4 regions of the Paenibacillus sp. VT-400 genome follow, and region 1 is predicted to be linked to each of the others. Evidence: riboswitches for the same ligand, from Rfam matches in the RefSeq annotation. Region 1 holds a riboswitch; each other region holds the start of a gene.

Region 1 (3,670 bases):
ACCAATACATTGAAAGTGGTTACCACCGGATCGGAAGGACCGAATATTGACAGCGTTAATGTTACCGCAGCACAATAAACGTTCCGTATGGCTGATGGAAGACATTTGCTGTACGTGCAGCTAAGCACTAACCTCTTGAATACTCATCACTAAAGTTAGTGTTATATCAAAAAATGCAAAAAAAGACTCCTTAAGCGTTAGCTTAAGGAGTCTTTTTATTAGATGCGGTCGAGAGGACTCGAACCTCCACGGGGGTTAGCCCACACGGACCTGAACCGTGCGCGTCTGCCAATTCCGCCACGACCGCATATTGTATCTTCGTCATCCATATCGGCGACAAGAAATAATATATCATGCGTAATCTATCATGTCAACACTGAAAATAATAACAATAAAGCCCGAATCAGACGTCCATGTCGATTCGGGCCTTACCTTTAACTGTTGCTAATAGTTTGGTTCATTAATACGGAAGCATACTACAAATTACAGCTTGGAAGGCCAGTTGCCATACCATGCATAACCGCCTCTTCTTTCTTTATCAATATCACTTAATTTGTATTTAACTACCCCGTCACGACCAATAAAGATTGGTTTATCCGTTCCGATCTCATAGAAGCGTGCCCAAATTGGTGCAGCTTTGGAATCAGCGATAATTTTACTATCTCCATTAGCTCTTTCATACTTGTAACCCGTAATTTTCACTTTGTTAAACCAAGCCTCCGCTCCTTTAATGGATGCGGTAATTTTAGCGTTAGCAGGTCTGGTTTTCAGAAATTTAACAATCGTTACACTCTCTCCAGCTGTCAGCGATGGCACTTCGTAGATTCTTGCGCTCGCTGGTTTAAGAGAGCTGGAATCATGTTGTTGTCCCCATGCTGTCAGCTTACCACCTGAAACGACCTGTGTATTCAGAATCGCCTCCACACCTTTGGCAACTGAATTTTTACTGCGGTTAGCAAGTGTACTGTCGATAAATGAGAAATCACCTTTGCGTGCCGCTACTTCATCCAGCATGATCATTACATTAATCATGGCATCATCATTGTAAGTGATGTGCTTGTGGTATCCGGAGCTTTGGTAAACTTGTGGCCACCCGCCGTTTGAATACTGCATGTTGATCAAAAAGTTAATTCCTTTGATTGCAGCTGTGGAGTAACGCGGATCATTCGTCTTTTTAAATTCCTTCGCCAATCTTCTAATTTCTGAGTATGTAGCCTTGTTGTCTATCGTGGACTTTGCCCACTCTCCACTTGTCTGTTTATAATCTTTTCTCCAACCTCCATCCGGCAGCTGGTTCTTCAAAATATCAGAAATACTCGCTGTAGTACCCGACGCATCTGCAGCAGATACCGTCCCTACAGGGAGAACTGCCATTCCAACTGCTGAGAACACCATCGTACATGCCAGGACAAAAGTAATTATTTTCTTCGCTTTCAAATGTAACACTCTCCTATGTTCGTTTTTATAAATCTTCCACTTCTACTTTACCTATGATACGCGTCTCTAAACCTCCTTTATTTGTATTTATCGCATAATAAAATCAATTTTAATCCAATATGTGGATTGGATAATCAGATAATATGCAAAAAATCGATTTTTGTCAATATATGCAACTTAATGAATATAATCTCTCTAATTCTACATAACGGAATAGTTCTTTTAACTCATGACAAACCTATCTATTTATCCAAATTCGTCTTACACGAATCAATAATGACGTTTTTGTCATGAATGATACCCAAACTCGATCCCTTTTTTCATATAAAAACCTTAATTCCGCTAACATTGAGGTATTAAGAAAGGGTTTAAATGGGTTTGACAATTACGCATTTATGCAATATAGTTTCAAATAGTTACAAAAACTTAATTATTCATTGCCGAGTTTCATGTTTGAAAACGGGGGAACCAATTTGGGTGAATTATTCTTATACATAGGAAATATAGGGAACCTTCTACCGAACCCTTAGCTAACTCCGTAGGCATCGAAGGGAGAACATTGATTTTGAAAAAACTGATTATCTCCATTTTTGGAGCAGCTGTATTATTTACATCCGGGGCAACAAGCACAGAGGCAAGCAGTATCAACTCCGTAGTGAACAACATGACAGGTATTCCTTACAAATGGGGTGGCACAACTGTAGCCGGCTTCGACTGTTCTGGTTTTATGAGATATCTTTTCAACAAATACAGCATTGAATTACCACGTACTTCGCAGCAGCAAGCCAAAGCAGGTACTCCCGTATCCAAGAGCAATGTTCGGACAGGTGATCTGGTGTTCTTTAATACAACAGGCAAAGGCATTTCACATACAGGTGTATATATCGGCGGCGGACAATTCGCTCATGCCTCCAGCAGTAAAGGTGTAAGCATCACGAAGTTATCGAATCCATACTTCAATGACCGCTACGTAACAGCACGTCGGGTAACTGGACAGTTTATGTACGATAAAATGTTAGGTAAAATGTAATTCACATACAAAAAGGCATCGGTTATTAACCGGATGCCTTTTTTGTTTAACCATTTTTTGTCTTCAACTGCTTTCTTAAACAATGTAAAATGTTTTAGGAAATAAAAGGAGATGAGGAGAACAATTGAAAAAGTTAATGTTTGTTTTAAGTTTTGTTATTTTAGTAATAGGTAGTTTAGGTTGCAGTAGTGAAACAGTTAAAGATTTCAGAGAAGTATCTTGGGGGAGTAAAATAAACAAGGTCATTTCATCTGAAGAAAAAAACGGAAACACAAACTATGAAGAAAAAGTACATAATGATCATGAAAAAAGTATTAATTATTCCGATGTGGTGGTTCTGGGTAAGACTGCAGACGCAGAATACTCCTTTACTAATTTATTGGATAATGAAGGAATATCAGAAAAAATAGAAGATAACAACAAATTGCGTGAGGAACTTGATAACGAAAATACGACAGACGCAAGAAAAGATGAGATACGAAAGACATTGGATGAGCAATTAGAGGACATGATGAAGCAAGCATATGAATATCCTTTGGATGATTACTTACTGATTGAAGCAAGTTACGATTTTCGTACTTTAACTAATCCGGAATCTGATGAAATTTTGGAAGAGCTTACGAACAAATATGGTAAACCAGAGCTCGAAAGCTATAATAACGCTTTTATTTATAAGTGGACCAGTGACCGATCCACCATTGAATATCGGACTAAATCATCAGTAATAAATTATAAGGCACGCTATTCCGTAATGGAAAAATTTGCGGACGTGGACAAATACAATAAAACACTTAACAGTAAAACAAGTAAAGATGAACTTTAAATAAAACATGGTCATACTCCTGTGCTAACAGGGTATGACCATGTTTTATTTTTGCAAATTTTCTTAAGTTTAATGCAACGCCTTCTGCACTCGCATCGCACCCTGAGACAGGGCATGTCCGCCTCCTACAGCTCCGGCCACGGCTACGGTCTCCATGATCTCCTGATCTGTAGCGCCCTTGGCACGTGCTTCTTCTACATGATAGAAGGTACATACCTCATTGTTGGCAAACAATCCAATGCCGAGCGCAATGAGCTGTTTTGTCTTGGCATCAATCACGCCAGGTTGGAAGCATTCTCCGGTAAACTCATGATACGACTTCACCACACCTGGCAGCACATCGCTTAATGCTCCAATCTGATCCTTGTAGGCATGAACTT
Region 2 (3,670 bases), on a different contig from region 1:
AATTCAGACGGCATTTACGCAGTGGCGCAAGGAGGACGATACTGTTCTAAGTGAGTTATGCGAACGTTTTATGGATCGCAAGTTATATAAGTATGTAGAGCTTGAACAGGTCGACTTGACAATGATGGAAGAGATTCGGGAAGCTTTTGTACAGGCTGGCCTCGATCCCGAATATGATCTTGAAATTGATTTTCCTTCGGATAATCCGTATGATGTGTTTCGTCCGGATGAATCCACAGATAAGCAGATTCTTCTTCTGGATCGACAGGACAATTTACGTGAGTTGTCAGAAGTATCTGACATTGTCCGTTCCATCAGTGGGCTTCACCGAGGGAAACATCATTTGTATTACCCTCAAAACAAGGTGGATGCGATTATTCACGAATTACCGTCACATATACGCCCCTATTTCTTGTAATCATGTGGGTATAATCCGATGAAGAATTTCGATATCAAAACACTTTCTAAAAGAGCTATTTTTCATGATACAGTAATCTGCTTTAATGGGGAGTATATGTAGATCGACATAATTTTGTAAATGCAAGTAGGCAGAATGAGCAAAATCAACAATATATAGATCAGAATATCCGTATATCTTCTATATATTGTAGTTGTGAAGAAACAAACGTAATGATGTAATACACAGATACCCAAAATGTTTTATGTATGAGTCATTGAATTATTGAATTTTACAAATTGGATTTTGAAAAAGAAGATAGTCGTTATTTCGACATGAAGGGAGATACAGACATGATGCTGTTCGACACACATACACATCTGGATGCACCACAATTCGACGAGGACCGCGAGGACATGATTCAGCGTGCTGTGGATGCAGGAGTTGGTCGCATGATCAACATTGGCTTTAACCGGGAGACGATTCCAACCACAATGAAACTCGCCGAAACATATGACTTTATATATGCAGCTGTAGGGTGGCATCCCGTAGATGCGATCACAATGCAGGAGGGCGATTTGGAGTGGATTGCATCTTTATGCAAGCATGAAAAAGTGGTTGCGATCGGTGAGATTGGATTGGATTATCACTGGGATACTTCACCAAAAGAAATACAGCATCGCGTATTACGACAACAAATTGCTTTGGCGCGTGAAGTGAACATGCCAATTGTCATCCATAATCGGGATGCACATGAGGATATCATAAGAATTTTGCGTGAAGAGAAGGCGGGCGAAGTTGGTGGTGTGATGCACTCGTTCTCGGGCAGCTGGGAAACAGCAAAAAGTTGCCTCGATATGGGCTTCCATCTCTCCTTCGGAGGACCGATCACATTCAAAAATGCAAAGCAACCCAAAGAGGTGCTGGAGAAGGTTCCTATGGACCGGTTTTTCATTGAAACAGATGCTCCATATTTGACACCGCACCCTTATCGTGGGAAGCGAAATGAGACAGCGCATGTACGTCTGGTTGCAGAGGCAGCTGCGGAAATTAAAGGCATTTCGGTGGAGGAAATTGCTGCAATAACAACCAAAAATGCCATGGAACGATTTGGGATTCGTTAAAAAAACGAGCAAATGAGGTGAAAAAGGCAGGTAAGCGGAGGTAATTTGCCCTTTGATCCAAATAAATCAAGAATATTACAATATTTTAACCAAATATTCAGAAAAACGTACTTGATCAACGCTTTACAACATGCATCAAAACAGGATATCATCTTTTCAGTGAATTGTTGTGCGGAAAATTGGACAGATGTTCGGGGGATGAACAAAGGGACACTTTCCGATGAAACAACATTACTTTCATGAATCAGTCTCGCTGAGTCTCCGTTATCGGAGAGCGGGGGAACCAATAGGGCTTAAACATCGGTGTATTTGGCCGATGCGCAACGTTCGCTGACCCAAAAGCAGCGAAGGGAACTGCGAAGCCGTATTTGATTTCTTCTTTGGGTCTCGGGGTGAATTCAAGGGCGTCCGCCATGAGCGGGTGACCCAAGATAGGGCGGCTCTCTTTCGCCCGAACCCGACAGCTAACCTCGCAAGCGGAAAAAGAGAGGCAACCTCGTGCATGAATTTCCGATATTCAAAATCATTCGGAAGCCACGAAAGAGTTCCTCTTACACTCTTTCTTTGGCTTTTTTGTTTTTGAATAAAAGAAATATTGTCATCATACGGTAGGTATTCAGGAGGATGACATCATGTTGCGAAGATTGATTCATGGTGCAGAACCGGATTATGTTGGTCCAATCTGTGTTCTGTAGAAAATTTGGTATAGTCACGTCAAAGACATCATGCATTACTTTAGACGGCGAGGCTATGAAGGAGGACGGAGAAGTGGGCACATTCCAACCAGAAGAGACCCATGAGTCACGATCATCCAGTAAGTCTTTCGCGTTGCGGTGGAAGCATGAGAACATGCGTCAAATGGCATTGATCGCGATTTTCTCAATTGCGCTTACAATCATGATCTTGTTAGTCGTTTACGGTCAGGCCGGGAAACAAATTTCACTGGTTATTGATGGCAAAGCTCAGGTGGTAGAGACTCGTACAGGAATGCTTCAGGAAATGCTGGAGGAGCAGTCGATCACAGTCAGCCCTCACGATAAGGTATCCATGTCCATGAATGGGGCGTTAACAGATGGAGACCGAATCGTTATTGAGCGGGCCGTTCCAGTTAACATTACGGCAGACGGAGACACCAAGACTCTGTATACAACCGATTCATCGGTAGAAGATGCAATTCAAAAATCAGGTATTCAAGTTGAAAGTAATGATAAAGTGTATCCGGCGCTTGGAACTGCGATCAAACCGGAGATGAAGATCCGTGTAGTGCGCGTAACAAAGCGTACAGTGGACGTAGAGCAACCGATCGCTTACAAAGTCATTAAAACGGCTGACCCTAGCTTGTACAAAGGGGATAACCGTGTCGTTGTGAACGGCAAAGAAGGCACAATTGTGCAGCATATCGAAAAGGTATTTCAGGATGGAGAATTGGTCTCCAAAAAAATGGTCGGCAAATCTGTCGCGAATAATCGTGTAGATAAAGTGATCGCTGTCGGCACCAAAGCAAAACCGGTCGTGAAAGAACCTGAGATTCAGACCGTATCGGCTCAAACGTCAACAACCAAAAAGGCTACAACAACGAACTCGAAGAAAACATCTGCCTCGGGCAGCAAAGTGATTACCGTATCCGGGACTTCTTTTAAATACTCCAAAGTACTTAAAAATGTATCCATGACTGCCTACTCTTCCGAAGAGCCTGGCATTGGAACTAAAACAGCTTCCGGTACTCGTGTAACGGAAGGGCGCACCATTGCGGTTGATCCCAAAGTCATTCCAATTGGCTGGTGGGTATATATCGAAGGTCTGGGATTCCGTCGTGCGGAAGATACAGGCGGTGCCATTAAAGGCAACAAAATTGATGTGTATTATGACAGTGTGAAGCATGCCCTGAATTTTGGACGTAAGAAAGGCAAGACGGTCTACGTGATCGGTCCGGTGAAGCCGGAAGCGAACTAAAATCGTTTTACTTTGAAATGGGAATGCTATAAAATAGTTGCATGAATGATTCATGCGGAATATGCGGCGGAGGAGTCTGAATTCAGTCTCCCCCGCCGTTTGGCAGAGAAGAGGATATTCCTCTTCTTTTTGCGTTAGAAAGGAAGAAATGGAACATGATAAAAGAAGTCATTGTGGTGGAAGGCCGTGACGATAC
Region 3 (3,670 bases), 1.7 Mb from region 1:
CGGAAGAAGAACAACTGACATTGGGACAATTACGTCAAAAATATGCCGATACGTTCAAAACCAATGGTCCTTCAACCAAGAAGGTTGCACTGACTTTTGATGATGTACCTGATCCACGATTTACTCCACAAGTGCTGGATGTATTGAAGAAATACAATGTCAGAGCTACATTCTTTATCGTGGGTAGTCGTGCTGAGAAACATCCGGATCTGGTGAAACGCATCGTTAAGGAAGGGCATATGGTTGGTAATCACAGCTACAATCATCCTGAATTCAGTAAGCTGTCGATGAATGCCTTTCGCAAACAAATTTTACATACCGGGGATATTATTCGACGTTTGGCAGGATATACGCCCAAGATGATTCGGCCGCCTTATGGAGACATTAATGAAGAACAGCTGAGATGGGCTGCCAAACAACACTATAGCATTGTGAACTGGAACGTAGACTCCCTGGACTGGAAAGGCCTTTCAAAGGAACAGGTGAAAGATAACATCCTGTCTGCCGTGAAACCTGGCTCCATCGTTCTGCAACATGCTGGAGGCGGTGTAGGGTCAAACCTGAACGGCACGATTGAGGCTTTGCCTGAAATTGTTGAGGAACTACGTAATCGGGGATATGAACTGGTCACCTTGGACGAAATGTTGGGATTGCCAAAGGCCAAAGATTAGGACGACCGTGATAACAAATAATGAGAATATTAAAAGGGTGCTGTTCAATCGCGAATTAGCGACTGGCAGACACCCTGTTTGAATTCATTTTAAATGTTATTTTCTCTCTACTTCAGAATGTACAGCTCGATATCCTGAAAACCAAATGAGCTTACAGACTGTTTGCTACCCGGGATAAAGATATCAATCCGGTGACCCTTGATTGCACCGCCCACATCACGTGCTGTGGCTACAAAAGCTTGTTTTGGCAATCCTGGATGGCTGTGACCAGTTACCAGTACTTTAGTTCCAAGTGGAATTACACTTGGATCAACTGCAATCGTGCCCAGTTCAAGGTCATTTCCGAAATAATCGACTGCACCCCATCCTCCATTTTCAGACGGATCTGCAGAGTATGCCGTTGCTTTCACGTTAACGGCTTTGCTGTAATCGAATGTCTTACCCCAGGCTTGAACCACTTTGTTATCTGCGTTAACGTCCAAGCTCGCTGTAGTAACAGTCTTCGCTTGGGTCTTGCTCTCCGTTGCCGCAGCGGCTGCTACATTGTTTGCCTTACCGGGAATCGTAATTTTCAAACCACCATAAATGTTGTAAGCCGAAATGTCGTTGTTTGCTTTAACCAACGTGTTGAGTGCTACTCCATATTGTTTTGATAAGGTGTAGAAGGTATCCCCTTCTTTGGCCACATGAACTGAATCGGCGTGAGCCGGAACGGCTTGAATGAGCATTGCTGTTGTCATTAATGCTATTGCTGTTTTGGCTATACGTTTCTTGTTAATCATGGTCTTCCTCCCTCATTGTGCCTGCGAAGTTAGTTGTCGGATTCGGATGAGGAGCCCACCCTATAGGTTATTCGTTACATTTGAAACGTTATGTACCCAATTCACCCCAAGCAGTGTGCTGTAGATCTTCCCCCTGCACAATCTGCATCGTTACATCCCCCGCACTCCCTGTCCGGAAGTTTCGGCAGAGATCAATATATCACAATTTTGTAACCTGAACTTGTAGTAATTCTTACCAAATGGTTTTTAGCATGTCATCAACTGTAAGAATACTGGATAATTCAGAAAAGTTGGCGAACCGACTTCTTTATATTTGGTAACAGAAAAGTTACTTTTCCGAATCCACACGTGATTATTATCCATAAAAAAATAGCATTACCGACTCGAAGTCAGTAACGCTATTTGATCAACCATTTAACATTTAGAGTACTTTGGCAAGAAAATCACGTGTACGTGAATTTTTTGGAGCTCCAAAAACCTCATCAGGTGTTCCCTCTTCCACAATAACCCCGCCATCCATGAACAGGATTCGGTCTCCCACTTCACGTGCAAAACCCATCTCATGTGTTACGATGACCATCGTCATTCCGCCTTCTGCAAGACGTTTCATGACATCCAGCACTTCACCGACCATCTCAGGGTCCAGTGCCGACGTAGGCTCGTCAAACAGCATCACATGCGGCTGCATGGCCAATGCTCTAGCAATGGCGATCCGCTGTTTCTGTCCACCAGACAGCTGATTCGGGAATGTATCTTTTTTATCGTACAAGCCCACGGTGTTAAGCAAATCAGCAGCAATTTTTTCCGCTTCCTGAGTCGATTGTTTCTTCACTTTAATCGGAGCAATCGTGATGTTTTGCTGTACCGTTTTGTGTGGGAACAGGTTGAAGTGCTGGAACACCATGCCCATTTTTTCCCGAGTTGCATTAATGTTGTGCTTCGGATCGGTGATTGACACGCCTTCAAAATCAATCTCACCCGAGGTAGGCTGTTCCAACAGGTTCAGACAACGTAAGAAAGTACTTTTACCTGAACCGGAAGGGCCGATGACTACAACAACCTCACCTTTGCCAATCGTCACGTTAATGCCCTTAAGCACATCGTTATTACCATAAGATTTGTGTAATTGTCTAACGTCTATCACTTGCACTCAACTTCCTTTCCAGTCGTCCCAGCAGCTTGGACAAAATGAACGTCATTACAAAGTAGATGGCTGCTGCAATCAAAAATGGACTCAAGCCTTGGTACGTAATGTTTTTGACCACACTTGCCTGATACATAATGTCCACCATACCGATAACGGAGATAATGGAGGATTCTTTGATGATAGTTATGAATTCATTACCGATCGCCGGTAATACAGCTTTGAATGCCTGTGGCAATATGATATAACGCATCGCGGCGCCTCTGCCCATTCCGAGGGAGCGAGCTGCTTCCAACTGACCACGATCCACACCTTGGATACCTGCACGGAAAATCTCCGCCAGATACGCACCACTATTAATGGAAAGCGTGATGATACCTGCCTGAAGTGCAGTGAAGTTAATGCCAAAGCTCAGGGAAAAACCATAGTAAATAATCATCAATTGTACCAACATCGGTGTGCCACGGATCACTTCAACGTAAGCAGTACCGATCCAGCGCAAGATTGCAGCGTCATGCAAACGGAACAAACAGATGATCAATCCAATAATTACCCCGAAGATAACCCCAAGTGCAGACAACAGAAGTGTGTATCCTACACCTGTAGCATAGAAACTTTTGTACTCCCAGAATACTTGGAAAATATTTTGTGATTTATTCGCTTTATCCGCCATCAAAAGGCTGGCGTCCGTCACCATCTGATTGATTTTATCTTCGCTTTTCAGTCGCTCCAGTGTTCCATTTACTGCAGCTAGCAGCTCGGTATTCCCTTTACGAATCCCGATTGCTGCTTCTGCTTGCTCTTCGTCCGGAACAGCAGCAGCAAGTCCAATGATATCGTCCAGATAACCTGCAGCAACGGTATCTTCAACGATTGCCGCGTCAATGCGTTTTGTTTGCAATTGAAGCACGATATCCGAGATTTTATCCAGCGCAGTAAGCTTCGCTCCTGGAATACTCTGTCCGATCGTTTCCTGAATGGAGCCTTTCTGAACGCCAATCTTCGCATTTTCAAGTTCTGCCATGGTTGGATATTTGTCTTTATCCACATTGCGAACCATAATCACTTGTTTT
Region 4 (3,670 bases), on a different contig from region 1:
AGCCTGGCTGGATGAAGGGTTCACCTCTTATGCAGAAGACAAACTGATGGAGCAGGAATACGGATTGATTCCGAATCTGCCGGTACAATCGGGACTGATTACGTCTCCTTCATCCTTAACACAAGAATCCTGGAAGTTCGATTCACAGAATGAGTATGCGGCCAATGTCTATACACGTGGCAAGCTTGTATTACTTGGTATCGAACATCAAGTCGGTGCCAAAAAGATGGAACGCATTCTCTCTACCTATGTGAAGAAATACCGCTTCAAACATCCCACTTCGGCTGATTTTCAAAACGTTGTGGAACAAGTGACCCGCACTTCCTGGTCTGATTATTTTGATCAATACGTCTATAGTAACGGGATGGCTGACTTTGCTGTAGAGAAGATTCGTGTTACGCCCGTACAGAAAGACGGTCAAACATTGTACGAGTCATCCGTGACGATCGCAAAAAAAGGGAGTGATTACAACGCCGTTCCTGTTCGCATTGCCTTTGAAGACGGGCATATCCTCACCAAGCAATGGAATGGCAAAGAAGATCGCATCACGTATAAATTAACTCACACATCCCCCGTATCCTGGGCCATGACCGATCCCCTGTACTCGATCGTGCTGGAGAACCGCCATATGAACAATTTCCTGAAATCCGGACTGGATGAGCAGACGAAGTCCCGCTGGAGCATGAGTGTAACCAAACTATTAGAAGCCATATTCGGAGGTCTGTCATGGTGAGGTGGAAACGGTGAAAGCGAAAATACGTGAAGGCTGGTTTCTCGTCCGTCAGCATATGTTCATTGCCGCACTCTTATTTCTTTATCAACTCATTTGGGGATATTTCTTCTATCGAATGGTACAATCGGCGGTCATCCCACTACTCCTTCGCTATCCAGATGCTGATGCCGGTGAGCTGAGTACACTTTTGTTCAAAATGGAAAGTCAACTTAACCTGTCTACCCATCCGGAGGTTCTTCGTTATCTATGGATTCTCGGGGGCATGCTGCTGGTTCGCATGTTGATCAGCCCCCTCATTCAGGCAGGACTGCTCTACTCACTTCAGCACTTTAATTCTACAGAAGAGCGCATCCCCTTTGTCCGCGGAATCAAAAATCTGTGGAAACCGATGCTGCTGCTCCACACCATACGTACATTATTGATGCTTCTGCCCGCCTACTGGCTCATACCGAAGCTCTACTCGATTCTCATGGACGGATTTCATTCCCTTCAATTACTTTTGCCTGGTATACCTTATGTTGCTGCCTGGATTGTATATGGTTGGATCATCCACCATGTCATACTCTATATGCAGTTCGGTGTTTCGGCACCAGAAGGAGAAGGCGGGGCTCACGGTACCCTCAAAGCACTCTGGATTGCACTGCGTCATCTCATCGCTGTAATCGGCATTGCACTTCTACTGGGTGGAGTACACCTGCTCGTCTTTGGGGCATTCACTACAGCCTCATGGTTATTAACGGGACTGACCGGACTTATACTACAACAGACGTATCCACTTGCCAGATGTCTATTGAGTCTGTGGAAAATATGCAGCCATTTCCGATTATGGCAGTCCAAAATATCCAAAGGTGAGAGCAGATAGTTTAAAAATTGTTACCATCACATGTTAAACTCATGGCCTAATATGTACTTATAAATAGGCAAACCTCAACCTTTCCCCGTCAAAGGTCGAGGTTTTTTTTGCTAAATTTGTTGCTAAACGTTGCCAAAGCCGTACTCCTCTGTTACAATAATCGCAGTGAGTTTTTAGTAACAACTTTGTAATCTTTACATTCATATTTGTAACTACTTAAAATTAAATCGTCATTTCTTGATTTCGCAGGTGCATAACTAGCATAGCCAAATTCCTGGCACCTGGGAAGCGGGGGAACCAGTTATGGGTGAATTGATCTTGCTACAGAGGGATCATAGGGGACCTTCAACCGAATCCTTAAGCTAACCTCGCAGGCATTGGAAGGGGAATATCTCTTGTTCAAGAAGAAATTAACCGCAGCTGTACTTAGCATCACATTCGCTTTATCGCTTGGTGCAGGTAGCGCATTCGCAGATTCAAAGATGGACACAGTAATTGATTCAGCAATGGGAACTACATACAAAAGTGGGGGAACAACGCTTAACGGCTTTGACTGCTCCGGATTTACACGGTATGTATTCGACAAGTTGGGTATTGATTTGGCACGCCAATCCAGTTCCCAATTCGACATGGGCGATTCCGTATCCCGCATGGAGATGAGAGCTGGCGATCTGGTGTTCTTTAATACAACAGGTAAAGGCGTATCCCATGTAGGAATCTTTGTAGGGGATGGAAAGTTCGCACACTCCTCTTCTTCCAAAGGCGTTACGATCAGTGCATTGAGTGAAAACTATTGGGCCAATCGTTATGTTGGCGCAAAACGGATTATGAGCACGGACGCATATGAATCACTGGCCCTTGACTAGGGACAAGCTGAGCAACATGATGCTGTAACCATTAAACATACTGGAACGAAGCAAGAAGCATAACAGAACCGCCCGGTACATTCTCCGCAGGAATGTATCCGGCGGTTTTTTTGTGCTTCAATCCTTATTCATGTTGCAAGTTATACTCGGGTTATATCCTGCGACATCAACAGGTTCATTTTGCGTTCGTTCGTCCGTGCCCTTATGATGTTTTTACCCATCCCGTTATAATATAAACGAAATTACCGGAACTTTTGTTTCATTTTTTTTTCTTGGGAAGGAAGACTTGCTAAATGAACATCACTTTTGTAGAGTGGACAAAGAGTTCTGTTTCAAGGAAAGGAGCATGCAGGTGTATGAAGGAAACCCCTGTGACGTTTCACGTTGTACCCATGCGAGAAGAACATGCGGAGCTTATCTGCAGCTGGCAGTATGATCCGCCTTACAATATCTACAGCTGGCTCCCCTGGGAGCAGATGAAGGCTCTGGAAGTGGAATTCGGAGATGCACAGCTGCGGCAGGAGCAATATGCGATCGTCCTGGATCAGAACGATCGTATATGTGGGTTTGCTCAATACTTCCCACTTCAAGGGGTAACCCGGATTGGCCTTGGCATGCATCCAGAGCTGTGTGGTCAGGGTCAAGGGACAGCTTTTGTCACTGCCATTGTACAGGAAGCTATTCGCCGAAATCCCACGAATGAGATTGATCTGGAAGTACTCACTTGGAATGCTCGTGCCATTCAAGTTTATCTAAAGAGTGGATTTGTCACCCAGGATACATACGAACGACAGACCCCAAGCGGCTTGAAGCCCTTTCACTGTATGGTTTATGAAGGGCCTCGCGGTTAGAATCCATTGCAAAACAACCAAATTTGCCCCTTGTTATGTGATTAGTTCAAAAAATTCCCACAAAATGCTATGATGTCAGTACAGGTTCCGTTATAATGATATGGATAGTTTCAGGTTAGATGATCTTTCATTCTGGAGGGGACATAAGGGATGCACAAATGGATCATGAGCGGAGTATTTTTTGCAGCATGCGCTTTAGCTATTGTTTTAATGTTTACGCTTCCAGGGAAAGAAGAAGTGGCTGAAGAAGCCAAGCCAACCATGCCGGAAGTAACATTGGATGCCGGACAAGCTGAAGCACTGGTCAAAGCCAATTGTATCTCCTGTCACGGGGATCAGCTTCAAGGTGGCGTAGGACCTGCTCTGG

The links. Region 1 has a riboswitch for cyclic di-AMP ahead of EL84_RS16600 (C40 family peptidase). Riboswitches for the same ligand answer to the same signal wherever they lie in the genome.
Region 2: linked by a shared signal. The riboswitch ahead of EL84_RS30270 (3D domain-containing protein) and the one ahead of EL84_RS16600 (C40 family peptidase) in region 1 are both predicted to bind cyclic di-AMP.
Region 3: linked by a shared signal. The riboswitch ahead of EL84_RS23820 (3D domain-containing protein) and the one ahead of EL84_RS16600 (C40 family peptidase) in region 1 are both predicted to bind cyclic di-AMP.
Region 4: linked by a shared signal. The riboswitch ahead of EL84_RS06505 (C40 family peptidase) and the one ahead of EL84_RS16600 (C40 family peptidase) in region 1 are both predicted to bind cyclic di-AMP.

Annotation. Positions count from the first base shown of each region.
Region 1 is NZ_LELF01000067.1:1,291,719-1,295,388, reverse strand. It holds gene EL84_RS16615 (carbohydrate-binding protein) at 1-78, shown strand, start outside; tRNA gene EL84_RS16610 (tRNA-Leu) at 224-307, opposite strand; gene pelA (pectate lyase) at 484-1,446, opposite strand; cyclic di-AMP (ydaO/yuaA leader) riboswitch at 1,866-1,997, shown strand; gene EL84_RS16600 (C40 family peptidase) at 2,003-2,467, shown strand; gene EL84_RS16595 (hypothetical protein) at 2,592-3,290, shown strand; gene EL84_RS16590 (carboxymuconolactone decarboxylase family protein) at 3,360-3,670, opposite strand, start outside.
Region 2 is NZ_LELF01000069.1:51,285-54,954, reverse strand. It holds gene EL84_RS30280 (HD domain-containing protein) at 1-418, shown strand, start outside; gene EL84_RS30275 (TatD family hydrolase) at 751-1,521, shown strand; cyclic di-AMP (ydaO/yuaA leader) riboswitch at 1,763-2,016, shown strand; gene EL84_RS30270 (3D domain-containing protein) at 2,290-3,474, shown strand; gene rnmV (ribonuclease M5) at 3,630-3,670, shown strand, end outside.
Region 3 is NZ_LELF01000067.1:3,000,069-3,003,738, forward strand. It holds gene EL84_RS23815 (polysaccharide deacetylase family protein) at 1-671, shown strand, start outside; gene EL84_RS23820 (3D domain-containing protein) at 779-1,453, opposite strand; cyclic di-AMP (ydaO/yuaA leader) riboswitch at 1,456-1,650, opposite strand; gene EL84_RS23825 (amino acid ABC transporter ATP-binding protein) at 1,875-2,597, opposite strand; gene EL84_RS23830 (ABC transporter substrate-binding protein/permease) at 2,584-3,670, opposite strand, start outside.
Region 4 is NZ_LELF01000050.1:28,483-32,152, forward strand. It holds gene EL84_RS06495 (M1 family metallopeptidase) at 1-733, shown strand, start outside; gene EL84_RS06500 (hypothetical protein) at 744-1,595, shown strand; cyclic di-AMP (ydaO/yuaA leader) riboswitch at 1,841-1,978, shown strand; gene EL84_RS06505 (C40 family peptidase) at 1,982-2,452, shown strand; gene EL84_RS06510 (GNAT family N-acetyltransferase) at 2,809-3,303, shown strand; gene EL84_RS06515 (c-type cytochrome) at 3,454-3,670, shown strand, end outside.